Regions from separate parts of the Clostridioides sp. LIBA-6822 genome, predicted to be linked through region 1. Evidence: a T-box and tRNA genes for the amino acid it is inferred to sense, from the RefSeq annotation. Region 1 holds a T-box; the other holds one or more tRNA genes.

Region 1 (8,071 bases):
ACATTTCTGCATGAGCTGTAGAATCTTTTAATGTTTCTGTAAGGTTATGGGCTCTAGCTATTATTTCATTATCTTTAACTATAATAGCACCTATTGGTGTTTCTCTTTTATTATATGCTTTATATGCTTCCTTTAATGCTTCTTTCATATAAAATGAACTTTCCATAATTCCTCCCAAAACTTATAACAAACTTATCTTATCATAATTCATTTTATAATTCAACTTAATTTTATTTTGTTTATTTAATTATTAATAGATATAGCTATATTTTATTTAAATTAGTTCTAAAATAATCTTTATTCATTTACATAAGTGTTGATTTATAAAGATATTTAGTATTTTATGATAAACATTCTGTTATATAAATTGACATAAAAAAGCTATGAAATTTAATAATTATATTAATAATTTCATAGCCTTTTTAATTTATTGTTCATTCATAGTATATCTTTTATATTAAAATATCTTTCTACATATGATATTAAATAGAATTATCTTATAACATCAACACCCATATAAGGTCTTAATTCTTCTGGAACTACTACAGAACCATCTGCTTGCTGATAATTTTCTAATATAGCAGCTAAACATCTTCCTATAGCTAATCCAGAACCATTTAAAGTATGAACATATTCTGCTTTTGATTTTTTATCTCTTTTAAATCTTATTCCAGCTCTTCTAGCTTGGAAGTCTTCAAAGTTTGAACAAGAAGATATTTCTACATATCTATTGTAACTTGGCATCCAAACTTCTAAATCATATTTAAATGCAGCTGTGAATCCTAAATCTCCTGTACATATTTTTACAACTCTATATGGAAGACCTAACATTTGTAGCATAGTTTCAGCATCATGAGTTAATGATTCTAATTCATCATAAGAATCTTCTGGTTTAACAAATTTAACTAACTCAACTTTATTAAATTGATGTTGTCTAACTAAACCTCTTGTATCTCTTCCTGCTGAACCTGCTTCAGATCTAAAACAAGGAGTATATGCACAATATTTAATTGGAAGTTCTGCGACATCTAATATTTCATTAGCATGTATATTAGTAACAGGTACTTCAGCTGTTGGTATTAAGAAATACTCTAGTCCTTCTATCTTAAACATATCTTCTTCAAATTTAGGAAGTTGACCTGTACCTATAAAACTATTTCTATTAGCCATAAATGGAGGTAAAACTTCTGTATATCCATGTTTAGCTGTATGAGTATTTAAAAAGAAATTCATTAAAGATCTTTCTAGTCTAGCACCTAGACCTCTATATAGAGTAAACCTTGAACCAGTTATTTTTCCAGCTCTTTCAAAATCTAATATACCTAGACCAGTACCAATATCCCAATGTGCTTTATGCTCGAAATCAAATTTAGTAGGTTCTCCCCAAGTTCTTACTTGAACATTATCTTCATCTGTTTCGCCTTGTGGTACCTCAGGATGAGGAACATTTGGTATTCTCATCAATGTGTATTCCATTTTTGCTTCTACTTCTTTTACTTTTTCATCAATACCTTTTATCTTGTCTGATAACTCTTTTAATCTTGCTTTTTCTTCTGTTACATCTTTTCCTTCTTTTATTAATTGTGGTATATTTTTAGAATTTACATTTAATTCATTTTTCATAACTTCAACTTCTTGAAGTATTTCTCTTCTTTTATTATCTAATTCCACTACAGCATCAAGGTCAAATTCTTTTTCACCTCTTCTATCCATAGCTTTCTTGATATCATCTAAATTTTCTCTTATTCTTTTAATATCTAACATATTAATTCCTCCTAATAATTTTGATAATCTAAATTATAATTCCAATTAATTTACAAGTATTATAGCTATAAACCTTTAGTTTAAACAAATTTGAGAAATAAAAAAAGACCTCCGTTTACCCTATAAAAGGGACGAAAATCTTTTATCCGCGTTGCCACCCTAATTGATTATACTAAAGTGTATAATCCTCTCAGACCTATAACGTAGGTAAACGTCTAGCTTTAACTAGAAGCTCTAGAGTAGATTCAAAAACCATTGTAATGAGTTCTCACCATCCACTCATTCTCTGAATACAATCTGTTTTTTACTATTTTCCTTCACCGCTTTTTAACTAATTGTTTTATTTGATAATCATTATATTATATATATTAACATCTTTCAATACTATTATTCAAATTTTTTTAGAATTTTCTTTAATTTTTTATATTAAATTCATTTTTTTTATTTAATTAAAATTCTATCTTTTATCCATTGTATTTAAATTGCTTATATTATTAAATAACAATGAAGAAGGAACAAATGGAACTTTTATATTATTTTCATCAAATTTATTTTTGACTTTTTCCATTATATCAAAGTATACATCCCAGTAATCATCAGTTTTAACCCATGGTCTAGCAACTATTTGCATGGTATTATTTCCTATAGAGTTTAAACCTATTATAGGTTTTGGGTCATCTAATATTCTTTTTTCATTTGTAAAAATTTCATTCAATATAGACTTAACTACATCTATATCACTATCATAGGAAATATTATAAGAAAAATCTATTCTTCTTTTATTTTGATGTGTGTAATTAATTATATTATTACTTGTCAATTGAAAATTTGGTATAATTATGGTTTTATTATCTGGAGTTTTTAGAACAGTACTAAATATCTGTATATCAGAAACTGTACCTTCTACACCTGAACCTTGAATATAATCACCTATGTTAAATGGCTTAAAAAATAAAATAATCATACCTGAGCCTAGGTTTGATAATATTTCTTTAAATGCTAAACCTATACTAAATCCAGCAGCTCCTAATACAGCTACAACTGAAGTAGTTTGTATTCCTATAATTCCCAAACTTATCAATGATATAATAGATAGCATAGATATATATATTCCATATACAATGAAATTATTTACACCTTTACTCATTCCATATTTGATTAAAAACTTTGAAACCATCTTTCTTACTATCTTAGATATATAGATACCTATTACAAATACAATTATTGCATATATAATATTTGGTATATTATCACTAAAGTTATTAAGCATATTTTCTAAAGTTCTCTTAGTTATATTACTATTTGTTGAAGCAGTCTTAGCCAATGATAAAAAATTCATTTAACTCCTCCTTATGATAATATTCCTCTGTCCTCTAATTCTTTTGTTATAGCTTCTATAGTCTCTTCTTTTAGCGCCTCAACTGTATGAATATGACTACATTCTGTCAGAACTGATAACTGCTTAAATTCATTTGTCTCAACCTTCTTCATAAAATTATCTATATCCATCTTAGAATAAATGTTAAGTTCTGCAGTTATCTGACCATATGTTGGATGATTTACAATGACATCTTTTACAATCCCACCTAAATCTACAATAATCTTTAATTCATCGTAAATTTCTTTAGAGTTCTTGTGATTCTTACATTTTATTTGTTTTGTAAAATATGGTTGATTATATATTATATATCCTTGAGGTGTAGCTATTATTTCAAATCCTCTAGCTCTTATAAGGGCTATATCTTGTACTATTACTTGTCTACTTACATTTAATATCTCAGCTAGCATTCCACCTTTTACAGGGCACTTAGATTCTTTTAAAATATCTATTAATTTGCTTCTTCTTTCATCAGAATTCATATTACACCTTCTTTCTAAATCAAAAACTTTACCTATACTATATAATTCTATATTTTATCTTATTATAAATCAATATTGACTTTATATTCTATTTAATCTTAAATTTTATTGCAAATAAAAAAGATTACGTGGCTACGTCCTACTCTCCCAGGCAGTTTCCCACCAAGTACCATCAGCGCTAGAGAGCTTAACTTCTGTGTTCGGAATGGGAACAGGTGTATCCTCTCTGCTATTGTAACCACATAATCTCTATGCTTAATATATCTATTAAGTTATTAGAATCTAGTAATACTAGTTTCTTTAGAGTTAGCACTCTAAAAACTACACATATATTTTACTGAATGAACATCAAATAATTTGGTCAAGTCCTCGACCTATTAGTATCGATAAGCTAAATACATTGCTGCACTTACACCTTCGACCTATCAACCAGATAGTCTTTCTGGGGTCTTACCCTTGCGGTGGGAAATCTTATCTTGAAGTTGGCTTCGCGCTTAGATGCTTTCAGCGCTTATCCATTCCGTACATAGCTACCCAGCCATGCCCTTGGCAGAACAACTGGTACACCAGAGGTACGTCCATCCCGGTCCTCTCGTACTAAGGACAGGTCTTCTCAAATTTCCTACGCCTGCGACGGATAGGGACCGAACTGTCTCACGACGTTCTGAACCCAGCTCGCGTACCACTTTAATGGGCGAACAGCCCAACCCTTGGGACCTACTACAGCCCCAGGATGTGATGAGCCGACATCGAGGTGCCAAACCTCCCCGTCGATGTGGACTCTTGGGGGAGATAAGCCTGTTATCCCCAGGGTAGCTTTTATCCGTTGAGCGATGGCCCTTCCACGCAGAACCACCGGATCACTAAGTCCGATTTTCATCCTTGCTCGACCTGTATGTCTTGCAATCAAGCTCTCTTTTGCCTTTACACTCTACGTACGATTTCCGACCGTACTGAGAGAACCTTTGAGCGCCTCCGTTACCTTTTGGGAGGCGACCGCCCCAGTCAAACTGCCCACCTGACAGTGTCCCAAGACCAGATTCATGGCCTATGGTTAGAGTCCCAGTACTACAAGGGTGGTATCCCAAGGATGGCTCCGCCAAAACTGGCGTCCTGGTTTCAAAGCCTCCCACCTATCCTGTACATGTAGTACCAAGACCCAATGTCAAGCTACAGTAAAGCTCCATGGGGTCTTTCCGTCCTGTCGCAGGTATCCGGCATCTTCACCGGAATTACAATTTCACCGAGTCTGTTGTTGAGACAGTGCCCAAATCGTTACGCCTTTCGTGCGGGTCGGAACTTACCCGACAAGGAATTTCGCTACCTTAGGACCGTTATAGTTACGGCCGCCGTTTACTGGGGCTTAAGTTCACTGCTTCGATTGCTCTAACAGATCCCCTTAACCTTCCAGCACCGGGCAGGCGTCAGCTCCTATACATCGTCTTGCGACTTAGCAGAAACCTATGTTTTTGGTAAACAGTCGCTTGGGCCTATTCTCTGCGGCCACCGGATGGTGGCACCCCTTATCCCTAAGTTACGGGGTCATTTTGCCGAGTTCCTTAACAACAGTTCTCTCGCGGGCCTTAGGATACTCTCCTCACCCACCTGTGTCGGTTTGCGGTACGGGTACCTTTAACCTCGATAGAGACTTTTCTTGACAGTGTGAAATCAGCTACTTCGCTACTAAATTTCGCTCCCCATCACATCCCAGCATTATCAAAGCGGATTTACCTACTCTGACTGCCTCAATGCTTGGGCACACATAACCAACAGTGTGCTTAGCTTATCCTACTGTGTCATCCCATCTCTCAAACGGTTATCGGTAGTACAGGAATATCAACCTGTTGTCCATCACCTACGCCTTTCGGCCTCAGCTTAGGTCCCGACTAACCCAGGGCGGACGAACCTTCCCCTGGAAACCTTGGGTTTACGGCCTGTGGGATTCTCACCCACATCTCGCTACTCATGCCAACATTCTCACTCCCATACTGTCCACATGTCCTTACGGTCATGCTTCAACCCGTATGGGAAGCTCCCCTACCCATCATAATGATGCCGTAGCTTCGGTAGTAAGTTTTAGCCCCGGAAATCTTCGGCGCAGGATCACTCGACCAGTGAGCTATTACGCACTCTTTGAATGAGTGGCTGCTTCTAAGCCAACATCCTGGTTGTCTGTGCAATCCCACATCCTTTACCACTTAACTTACATTTAGGGACCTTAGCTGACGATCTGGGCTGTTGCCCTTTCGACTATGAATCTTATCACCCACAGTCTGACTCCCAAGTATAAGATGACGGCATTCGGAGTTTGATAGTCTTCGGTAGGTGCAATACCCCCTAGGACATTCAGTGCTCTACCTCCGTATCTCTCACCTTGAGGCTAGCCCTAAAGCTATTTCGGGGAGAACCAGCTATCTCCGGGCTCGATTGGAATTTCACCGCTACCCACAAGTCATCCCCGAGCTTTTCAACGCTCGTGGGTTCGGACCTCCACGAAATTTTACTTTCGCTTCATCCTGCTCATGGGTAGGTCGCCCGGTTTCGGGTCTACGTCAAGTAACTGAACGCTCAGTTAAAACTCGCTTTCGCTACGGCTCCACACCTTAAGTGCTTAACCTTGCTACTTAACGTAACTCGTTGGCCCGTTCTACAAAAAGTACGCGGTCACACAAGAAATGTGCTTCCACAGCTTGTAAGTGCAGGGTTTCAGGTTCTATTTCACTCCCCTCCCGGGGTTCTTTTCACCTTTCCCTCACGGTACTATACGCTATCGGTCACTAGGTAGTATTTAGCCTTGGAGGGTGGTCCCTCCTGCTTCCCACAGGGTTTCACGTGTCCCGTGGTACTCTGGATCATATCTGAAGTTTTCTCGTTTAACATACAGGACTATTACCTTCTGTGGTGGGTCTTTCCAAACCTCTTCAATTACGATACCTCTTCGTTATGATATGTCCGCAACCCCAATAAAGAAAACTTTATTGGTTTGGGCTATTCCGCGTTCGCTCGCCGCTACTTACGGAATCGAATTTCTTTCTCTTCCTTCAGGTACTTAGATGTTTCAGTTCCCTGAGTTCCCCTCATTAAGCTATGTATTCACTTAATGATACTTAGACATTACTCTAAGTGAGTTTCCTCATTCGGAAATCTTCGGATCAAAGTTTACGTGCAACTCCCCGAAGCTTATCGCAGCTTATCACGTCCTTCATCGGCTCCTAGTGCCAAGGCATCCGCCCTGCACCCTTAATAACTTGACCAGTTAAAAAGGTTTGATAGATTAAAGTCTATCAACTTGATAATTTTTAAAAGTTATCAGCTTTATATATTACAAATTAGATGTCATATCACTAAATATATATGCAGTTTTCAAAGTGCTAACGCACAACGCCAACGGATAAATCCCGTTGCTTAAAGTGCTAACGCACGTCGCCAACAAACAAACTTCACATTCGTTCAGTTTATTCTGTTGCTTAAGGTGCTAATGCACAAGGCTTGTATAAAAATAAGCTTAAAGTGCAATGTAAGAGTCTACTAGATAAATCAAAGATTTAAGTAATATGCTCTTAAATGGTGGAGATGAGGAGAGTCGAACTCCTGACCCCTTGCTTGCAAGGCAAGTGCTCTCCCAACTGAGCTACACCCCCAAATATGAAGTTCATAAAGAACTTTCAAAATTAAACAGTAGGCAATTCTCCTTAGAAAGGAGGTGATCCAGCCGCACCTTCCGATACGGCTACCTTGTTACGACTTCACCCCAGTTATTGATTCCACCTTCGACGACTTCTTCCAAAAGGTTAGATAATCGGCTTCGGGCGTCTCCAACTCCCGTGGTGTGACGGGCGGTGTGTACAAGACCCGGGAACGCATTCACCGCAGCATTCTGATCTGCGATTACTAGTAACTCCAGCTTCATGTAGGCGAGTTTCAGCCTACAATCCGAACTGAGAGTAGCTTTAAGGGATTAGCTCCACCTTACGGCTTGGCAACCCTCTGTACTACCCATTGTAGCACGTGTGTAGCCCTAAGCATAAGGGGCATGATGATTTGACGTCATCCCCACCTTCCTCCAGGTTATCCCTGGCAGTCTCTCTAGAGTGCCCAACTTAATGATGGCAACTAAAGACAAGGGTTGCGCTCGTTGCGGGACTTAACCCAACATCTCACGACACGAGCTGACGACAACCATGCACCACCTGTCACCAATGTCCCCGAAGGGAAGTCTCCGATTAAGGAGATGTCATTGGGATGTCAAGCTTAGGTAAGGTTCTTCGCGTTGCTTCGAATTAAACCACATGCTCCGCTACTTGTGCGGGTCCCCGTCAATTCCTTTGAGTTTCACTCTTGCGAGCGTACTTCCCAGGCGGAGTACTTAATGCGTTAGCTGCGGCACCGAGGGGGGTAACCCCCGACACCTAGTACTCATCGTTTACAGCGTGGACTACCAGGGTAT
Region 2 (8,071 bases), 840 kb from region 1:
ACACCATTACTAACTAATAAAGCTGCATCTTCTTTATCGAATATAGAAGACAGTACACATTCATTTACAGATGTCCCAGAGCCAGATACGACTAATGAGTAATAATCAGAAGTTGCATTATATAGTTTATTGATTTTCTGTTGAGTATCCTTGAATAAATCCATAAACTCATCTCCTCTATGGCATATATCATAGTGAAGAAGTGCGTTTCTAACCCTATCTGTAACCATTACTGGTCCAGGACTAAATAGATATGTTTTTTTCATTGTAAATCCTCCTTAAAGTTTAATTTAAAATTTGTGATGACTGTTTATGTGTAAATATTATGATATTATGTGTTATTTTAACTAGATTATAGAATAAAATAGTAAATATTGCAATAATATTTTAATTAAAATACTTTTAAAATCATTTAAATTAAAAAAAACAAAAAATATCGTAATAAATATTGTATAAATCCACAGAATGATATAAAATATAAATAACTTGAATAGATTTTATATTCAAAAAATAAAGAAGAATTAATTAATTCTGAAAATAAAGGGGGACGTTTAAAGTGAAATATGTATTAGCAATTGACCAAGGAACAACAGGAACAAGAGCAGTATTAATAAATGAAAAATCAGAGTTTGTTTTTAGTGATTATATGGAACATACTCAAATATATCCGCAATCTGGATACGTCGAACATGACCCTATAGAAATTTGGAATAATACAAAAACTGTAAGTAATAATGTATTACAACAAGCTTTTGAAAGTGGAATTAATGAAAGTGATATAAAAGGAATTGGTATAGATAATCAAGGTGAAACAGTAATGCTATGGGATAAAAATACAGGGATGCCACTTTACAATGCTATTGTATGGCAGTGCAGGAGAACTTACGATTATGTGGAAAATTTAAAGAGGGTGCCAGGTCTAGAAAATAAAATAATAGATAAGACTGGATTAATTATAGACCCGTATTTCTCAGGTACAAAAATTAAATGGGTAATAGATAATGTAAAAGGTGTAAAGGAAAAAATAAAAAATGGAGAAGTGCTTGCAGGAACATTAGATAGTTGGTTAATTTGGAAAATGACAGGAGGAAAATCCTTTTTAACAGATGTATCCACAGCAGCAAGAACGATGCTTTTTAATATAAGAGATATGGATTGGGATAGAGAGTTACTTGATATTATAGGAATACCTAGAAGTATTTTAGCAGATATAATGCCTACTAGTGGTGATTTTGGAACTACAGATAAAGAGGCATTTTGTGGTGTTTCTATAAAAATCACTGCCTCAATGGTTGACCAACCAGCAGCCTTGTTTGGTAATGGATGTTTTGAACCAGGGATGGTCAAAAATACTTATGGTACAGGTTGTTTCTTATATATGAACATAGGTGAGGAGCTAAATATAGCAGGTAATGGTATATTGACAACTGTTGCTTGGAAGATAGGAGATAAAGTTACTTATGCTTATGATGGAGGTGTGTATATAGCAGGTGCTGCAATACAATGGCTTAGAGATGGAATTGGAGTTATAAAAAATTATTCGGAAACTGATGATATGGCAAACTCCATATCAAGTACTGGTGGTGTGTATTTTGTACCAGCATTTGCAGGGATAGCAGCACCTTATTGGGACCAATATGCTAGAGGTACAATGGTTGGGATAACCGGAAGTACTAAAAAAGAGCATATAGTAAGGGCAACTCTTGAATCTGTTGCACTTCAAGTTAAAGATGTTGTTGATTCTATGAATTTAGCTTCAGGTAAAGATATAAAAATGTTGAGAGTGGATGGTGGAATTACTAAAAATAACTTTACAATGCAGTTTCAAGCTGACATATTAGATATACCAATTGAAATTGCAGAAAATCCTGAAACAACAGTGCTTGGGGTAGGGTATATGGCAGGTCTTTCTTGTGGTGTTTGGAATAGTATTGATGAAATTAGAAGTGAATTTACAGTAAGTAAAAAATATATCCCAAATATGACTAATCAAAAAAGAGAAGAGATACTAATTGGATGGAATCAAGCAGTAAAAAGAGCTATGAATTGGGAAAACGATACCAAAAAAATGTGTGCTAATTAAAGTACAATAGAGAATTTTACATATACAGGAGGAAATAAATATGCCCTTTGATAAAATTATATTATACATAATGGCTGTGGGTGTGCTTTTAGGAGCATTAGATAGGATAATTGGGAATAAGTTTGGGCTTGGAGAGCAGTTTGAAGAAGGATTTAATTCAATGGGGCCATTAGCATTAGGAATGGTTGGTATAGTTTGTTTAGCTCCAGTCATTTCAGATGTGTTAGGACCTGTGATAATACCAATCTTCAACCTTTGTGGAGCAGACCCATCTATGTTTGCTACTATTTTAGCCAATGATATGGGAGGGTATCCATTAGCCATGGAACTTGCACATAATAAAGAGGCAGGAATGCTTGCAGGATTAGTTGTGTCGTCCATGCTTGGGTGTACATTGGTATTTTCAATACCAGTAGGATTAGGGCTTATAGAATATGAAGATAGACCATTTTTTGCAAAAGGCTTACTGATAGGATTGATAACTATACCTTTTGGAGGTATTGTAGGAGGCTTAATAGCAGGATTTAACTTATCAATGGTAATTATAAATATGATACCAGTGATAATATTGGCAGTAATATTAGCAGTAGGATTAAAATTGAATTCTACACTTATGATAAATGGGTCATTAATTTTTGGGAAATTTATATCCATATTAATAACAATAGGATTGGGAGCCGCTGCATTTCAAGAAATAACAGGAATAGTGCTTATAAAAGGAATGACACCAATAAGAGAAGGAATTCAAGTAATTGGAAGTATTGCAATAGTATTATTAGGTACTTTTCCAATATTGCATTTGCTAGTTAAAGTTCTTAATAAACCACTTACAATGGTGGGAGGTAAATTAGGTATGGATGCGACCAGTGCAGCAGGGTTAGTATTTACTTTAGCTAATAGTATTCCAGTATATAAAATGATGAAGGATATGAGACCAAAGGGAAAAGTAGTAAATACTGCATGGTTGGTTTGTGCTACAGCAGCTCTAGGAGACCATTTAGGATTTACAGCAGGAGTAGTGCCAGAGATGATTACGCCTGTTGTAATTGGAAAGTTGGTTGGTGGAGTATTGGCAATTGCACTTGCTATGGTCATGACAAAAGACTTAACTTTAGAAGAAGAACAAAGTGTTAGAGTTAAGAAAGATGTTGTATGAAATGAGTAGTACTTAAACAGAATTTAAGTTACTTTAAATTAAAAAATCAAATGACTAAGAATATAATTAAATAGTTCAAAATAATAAAGTAGCATAAAACATTGAAGTAATTGAGAGTATTAAACTAATCTCAAAATAGTAACATAATAAAAAATATAAAGTATTATTTAGATATAAATGGAGCTAAATAAATAATTATTTGGCTCCTTAAGTTTAATTTATTATGCCAAGGAATTAAAAACCAATCATACAAACTAATTATCTGCTATGACTAAAGGTATTCCTCTCTGAGAAAATTCTATTATTATATCATGGTCTATATTAGAGGATGTAATAATAGTATCTATATGTTCTATAGGAGCTACTGATGCAAATGAATTTATACCAAACTTAGGAGGTTCAACAACCACTATAGATTTTCTAGACCTTTCAATCATTTTTTTTCGAACAAGTGCTTCTTCCAAATGATAGTCAGAAATACCATTTTCAAGAGTGATACCTCCAGCACCTAAAATAGCCTTATCAACATTAAATTGTTCAATAGCTGATAGTGTGAGTGGGCCAGAAAAAGAACCTTCAGTTTCTCTAAGATAACCACCAAGTACATATACTTTTATATTAGTATTCATAAGTTCATTTGCCACTAAAATTGAGTTGGTTATTACAGTTAAATTTTTTTTGTCTTTTAAATTTTTTGAAACTTCAAGAACAGTAGTTCCAGTATCCATAAAAATAGTATCATTTGTATTTATAAACTCACTGCATTTGATTGCAATTTGTTTTTTATCATTTGAGTTTATTTTTTTTCTTTTAACATAGTTGAGTTCTACACTACTTGCTATAACTGGTATAGCACCACCATAGACTCTTTTTAAAAGTCCAATACTCTCCATATGGGCTAAATCTCTTCGTGCTGTCTCTATTGATATGTCAAACATTTGAACTATGTCATTTATTTTAATTATATTATCTGATTCGAGAATACTTAAAATTTTCTCGTATCTTTCCTGTGGTAACATAGAATATCCTCCTTGGATTAATATTATTTTAGCTTTGAGCATAACTTATGATTAAGTCAGGATTTATGTATATTTGTTAATGTATGTATATTTATCAAATAATATTATAAGTATTATGCAAGATAATTTTACCATATTTGAAACTTACATTTAAGCAAAAAAGTAAAAATAGATATTTAATAATTCAAAATAACTTAAATTTTATAAAATAATTGACTAAAATATAATTTTATTATATAATTTACTAGTAAAGACAATCTGGAGAAGTACTCAAGTGGCTCAAGAGGATCCCCTGCTAAGGGATTAGGCTGGGTAACCGGTGCGAGGGTTCGAATCCCTCCTTCTCCGCCAATTATTAAAGGCTATTCTTGTTAAAGGTAGTCTTTTTGTAGTGTCTTTAATAAAAGTAATTTACTAAGCAGAACTAAAGAAAGGAGGGAATAGATGACAACTTTAATTTTTTTCATAGTGGGAATAGCATCTTTAGTGGTTGCTTTCGTTATTGATGGAGGACATATTGGAGCACTATTTGTGTTTTCATCAGCACTTGTTGTCTTTGGTGGGACTATAGGAGCTGTTGGAGCTTCAACGCCATTTCCCGTGTTTAAAAAATCTATAAAGATAATGTTGTTAGCTTTTAAAAATAAAAAACCTAACAACATAGAAAATATAATCTATTTTAAAGAAATTGCAATAAAAGCTAGAAAAGAGGGGCTTCTAAGCATTGATAAGGAAATAAATGACAATAATGATTTAGACCCTTTTATTAAAAAAGGGCTTGAACTTATGGTAGATGGAGTTGATGCAGCTACTATAAGAAATATCTTGGAATCACAGATACAGATAACATCAAAACGACATAAAGAGGGTATATCAATATTTGATTCAGCAGGGGGATTTGCACCTACACTGGGGATAATAGGTACCGTTATGGGATTAGTACATATTTTAGGTAATCTTTCGAGTAATCCAGATGCACTGGGTCCTCAAATATCTGTTGCATTTTTAGCTACATTATATGGTGTTGGTTCTGCCAATTTAATATGGATACCAGTAGCATCAAAACTTAAAGCTATAAACCAACAAGAAATAAATGAAAGACTTTTGGTGATAGAAGCAATATTATCTATACTTGAGGGGGATAATTCTAATTTAATGACAGAAAAATTAAAAATATTTTTAAATTCAAAAGAATTAATCGAACTTGAAGGAACAGATAGTAGAGCTGAATAATATAAAAGGATGGAATATTTATGTTACATGATGAAGATGAAAAAGAAGAAAACAATGAGCGATGGCTTTTAACTTATTCAGACCTCATAACACTACTTATGATTTTCTTTGTCATAATGTATTCTATGAGTAATGTTGATGCAGAGAAATATAAACAATTATCTGAATCTCTAAATTCTGCATTTGGTGATTCTTCTGGGGTTATTGAAGGTGGTAAGAGCCAAATGGAGCCAGTAGTTGAACCAGGAAGTAATAATTTAGATAGTTTACAAAATGCTGAGTTCAAAAAAGTTGGTGAGGAAATTCAGAAGTATTTAAATGAAAATGGTATGGCGAATTCAGTATCATTAAAAGCTCAGGATAGAGGATTAGTAATAAGTCTTAAAGATACCATACTATTTGATACTGGAAAAGCAGTTGTAAAGAATAATTCTAGAGATAAAATTATTCAAATAGGTAAGATGTTAAATGAAATGAATAGTTACATAAGGGTAGAAGGTCATACAGACAACATGTTTATAAAAAATTCTGAGTTTAAGTCAAATTGGGATTTATCAGTTATGAGAGCAACCAATGTTGTTCAACTTCTTATTGACAATGCAGGTATAGCACCAGATAAATTATCTGCTGTAGGATATGGCGAATTTAGACCAATAGCAGAAAATTCATCTCAAGATGGTATGTCAAAAAATAGACGAGTTGATATAGTCTTAGTTGATAGTAAATATGATAATGTAGAAAATGTTGGTGAAAATAAATAGTTAAACAAACTATCTCAAGGCAGAATTATTTCTAAAAAGAGATAGTTTTTTTATGTAAAAATTAAAAATAGATGAACAGTAAGTTACCTTTTTGGAAGAATATATGGTATCTTAAATATATAATGTTTAAACGATAAAAAACTCAATTTTAAAATTTTTATAGAGGGTGAGGAAACAAATGAGTAATAAGAATAAAAACACGAAGTATAAAGATAAAACAAGAGAAAGGTATAATAAAAAAGTTGATACTTTAAATAAAGAGAAGCTAAAGGAAACTAACAAAAAATCTAAAAATGTAGATAAGGTTGATGATATTATTAATAAATCTAGTATTGTATTATGTATTCTTTTAGTAATATTTTCTTTACTTTATTTGTTTAAGTTAGTTCAACTTAATGTAATAATGACGCTTTTAGTGATTACAGTGGCTATTCAACAAGGTTTGGTATCGTTTGGAGCATTTAGAAATAAAAATTATGCAAAAGCCCTATTTTCAGTATTTGTAATTATATGCTTCTTAATTGCTTTTAAATATGTTGTTAATCCTGTTTAAATATATCAATAAACGTTCTATAATTAATATAAATAGTGAAGTTGTAGTTTTAATGCTATTATAATTTTATAAATTTGAAGGAGTAGATTTTATGAATAGGTGTAAGTTTGCAAAATTAATTATCACATCAATGATTGTTTTATTACTTACAGGGTGTAGTTTGAAAAAGGAAGATAATTATAAGCTGGACCCAGAGAATCCAACATCAATAGAAATTTGGCATTATTATAATGGACAGCAAAAAATAGCTTTTGACAAGCTTGTTAAGGAATTCAATGACACTGTAGGTGCTGAAAAAGGAATTATTGTTGAAGCGTTTAGTCAAGGTAATGTTGTTGATTTATCAGAAAAGGTTTTAGATTCTGCAAATAAAAAGGTTGGTTCTGAAGATGTACCAAATATATTTGCGGCATATTCAGATACTGCTTATGAAATGGATAAATTAGGATTACTAGTGGATATGGACAAGTATATAAGCAAAGATGAACTAAATGAGTATATAGATGAATATGTAGAAGAGGGCAGAATAAATTCTAATGAGGAGTTTAAACTTTTTCCAATTGCAAAATCTACTGAGATTTTGATGATAAATAAGACTGATTGGGATAAATTTGCCAAAGCTACAAATTCAAATATCAATGATATACAAACAATAGAGGGATTAACAGAAATATCAAAAAAATATTATGAATGGACAGATAGTTTAACAAAAGAGCCTAATGATGGTAAAGCGTTTTTTGGAAGAGATGCTTTAGCAAATTATATTATTATAGGAAGTAAGCAATTAGGAGTAGAACTTTTTTCTGTTAAAGATGGAAAAGTTACATTAAATATTGATGAAAAAGTTATGAGAAAATTATGGGATAATTTTTATGTACCATATATAAATGGATATTTTGCATCTTATGGTAAATTTCGTTCTGATGATGCAAAAACAGGAGATATATTAGCTCTTGTGGGTTCTAGTTCAGGAGCAGCATACTTCCCAGATAGAGTAGTGTCAAATGACAACGAGAGTTATAAGATTGAAACATCTGTTTTTGAAGCTCCTCGTTTTAAAGGAAAAGAAAAGTATGCTGTACAACAAGGTGCAGGAATGGCTGTAACAAAATCCACTAAAGAAGAAGAATATGCATCAGTAGAATTTTTAAAATGGTTTACAGATAAAGAACCTAATATAAAATTTTCTATTGCTTCTGGATACTTGCCAGTAAAGAAAAAAACAAATGATTTAGATGTTATAAAAGAAGTTATGAAGAAAGACGA

What was found. The T-box of region 1 lies ahead of serS (serine--tRNA ligase). A T-box ahead of a tRNA ligase gene usually reads a tRNA of that ligase, here a tRNA-Ser.
Region 2: it has a tRNA-Ser gene. The T-box ahead of serS (serine--tRNA ligase) is inferred to sense a tRNA for this amino acid. The anticodon was not compared.

What each region holds. Positions count from the first base shown of each region.
Region 1 covers NZ_CP196995.1:16,855-24,925, reverse strand. The annotation lists gene ACTG48_RS00120 (nucleoside deaminase) at 1-166, opposite strand, end outside; gene serS (serine--tRNA ligase) at 493-1,764, opposite strand; T-box leader at 1,889-2,094, opposite strand; gene ACTG48_RS00110 (mechanosensitive ion channel family protein) at 2,222-3,103, opposite strand; gene ACTG48_RS00105 (3H domain-containing protein) at 3,115-3,624, opposite strand; rRNA gene rrf (5S ribosomal RNA) at 3,751-3,867, opposite strand; rRNA gene ACTG48_RS00095 (23S ribosomal RNA) at 3,982-6,878, opposite strand; tRNA gene ACTG48_RS00090 (tRNA-Ala) at 7,190-7,265, opposite strand; rRNA gene ACTG48_RS00085 (16S ribosomal RNA) at 7,321-8,071, opposite strand, start outside.
Region 2 covers NZ_CP196995.1:858,994-867,064, forward strand. The annotation lists gene ACTG48_RS04300 (pyridoxal-phosphate-dependent aminotransferase family protein) at 1-266, opposite strand, end outside; gene glpK (glycerol kinase GlpK) at 557-2,083, shown strand; gene ACTG48_RS04310 (ethanolamine utilization protein EutH) at 2,124-3,239, shown strand; gene ACTG48_RS04315 (DeoR/GlpR family DNA-binding transcription regulator) at 3,494-4,258, opposite strand; tRNA gene ACTG48_RS04320 (tRNA-Ser) at 4,519-4,609, shown strand; gene ACTG48_RS04325 (motility protein A) at 4,703-5,491, shown strand; gene ACTG48_RS04330 (flagellar motor protein MotB) at 5,512-6,252, shown strand; gene ACTG48_RS04335 (hypothetical protein) at 6,431-6,805, shown strand; gene ACTG48_RS04340 (extracellular solute-binding protein) at 6,897-8,071, shown strand, end outside.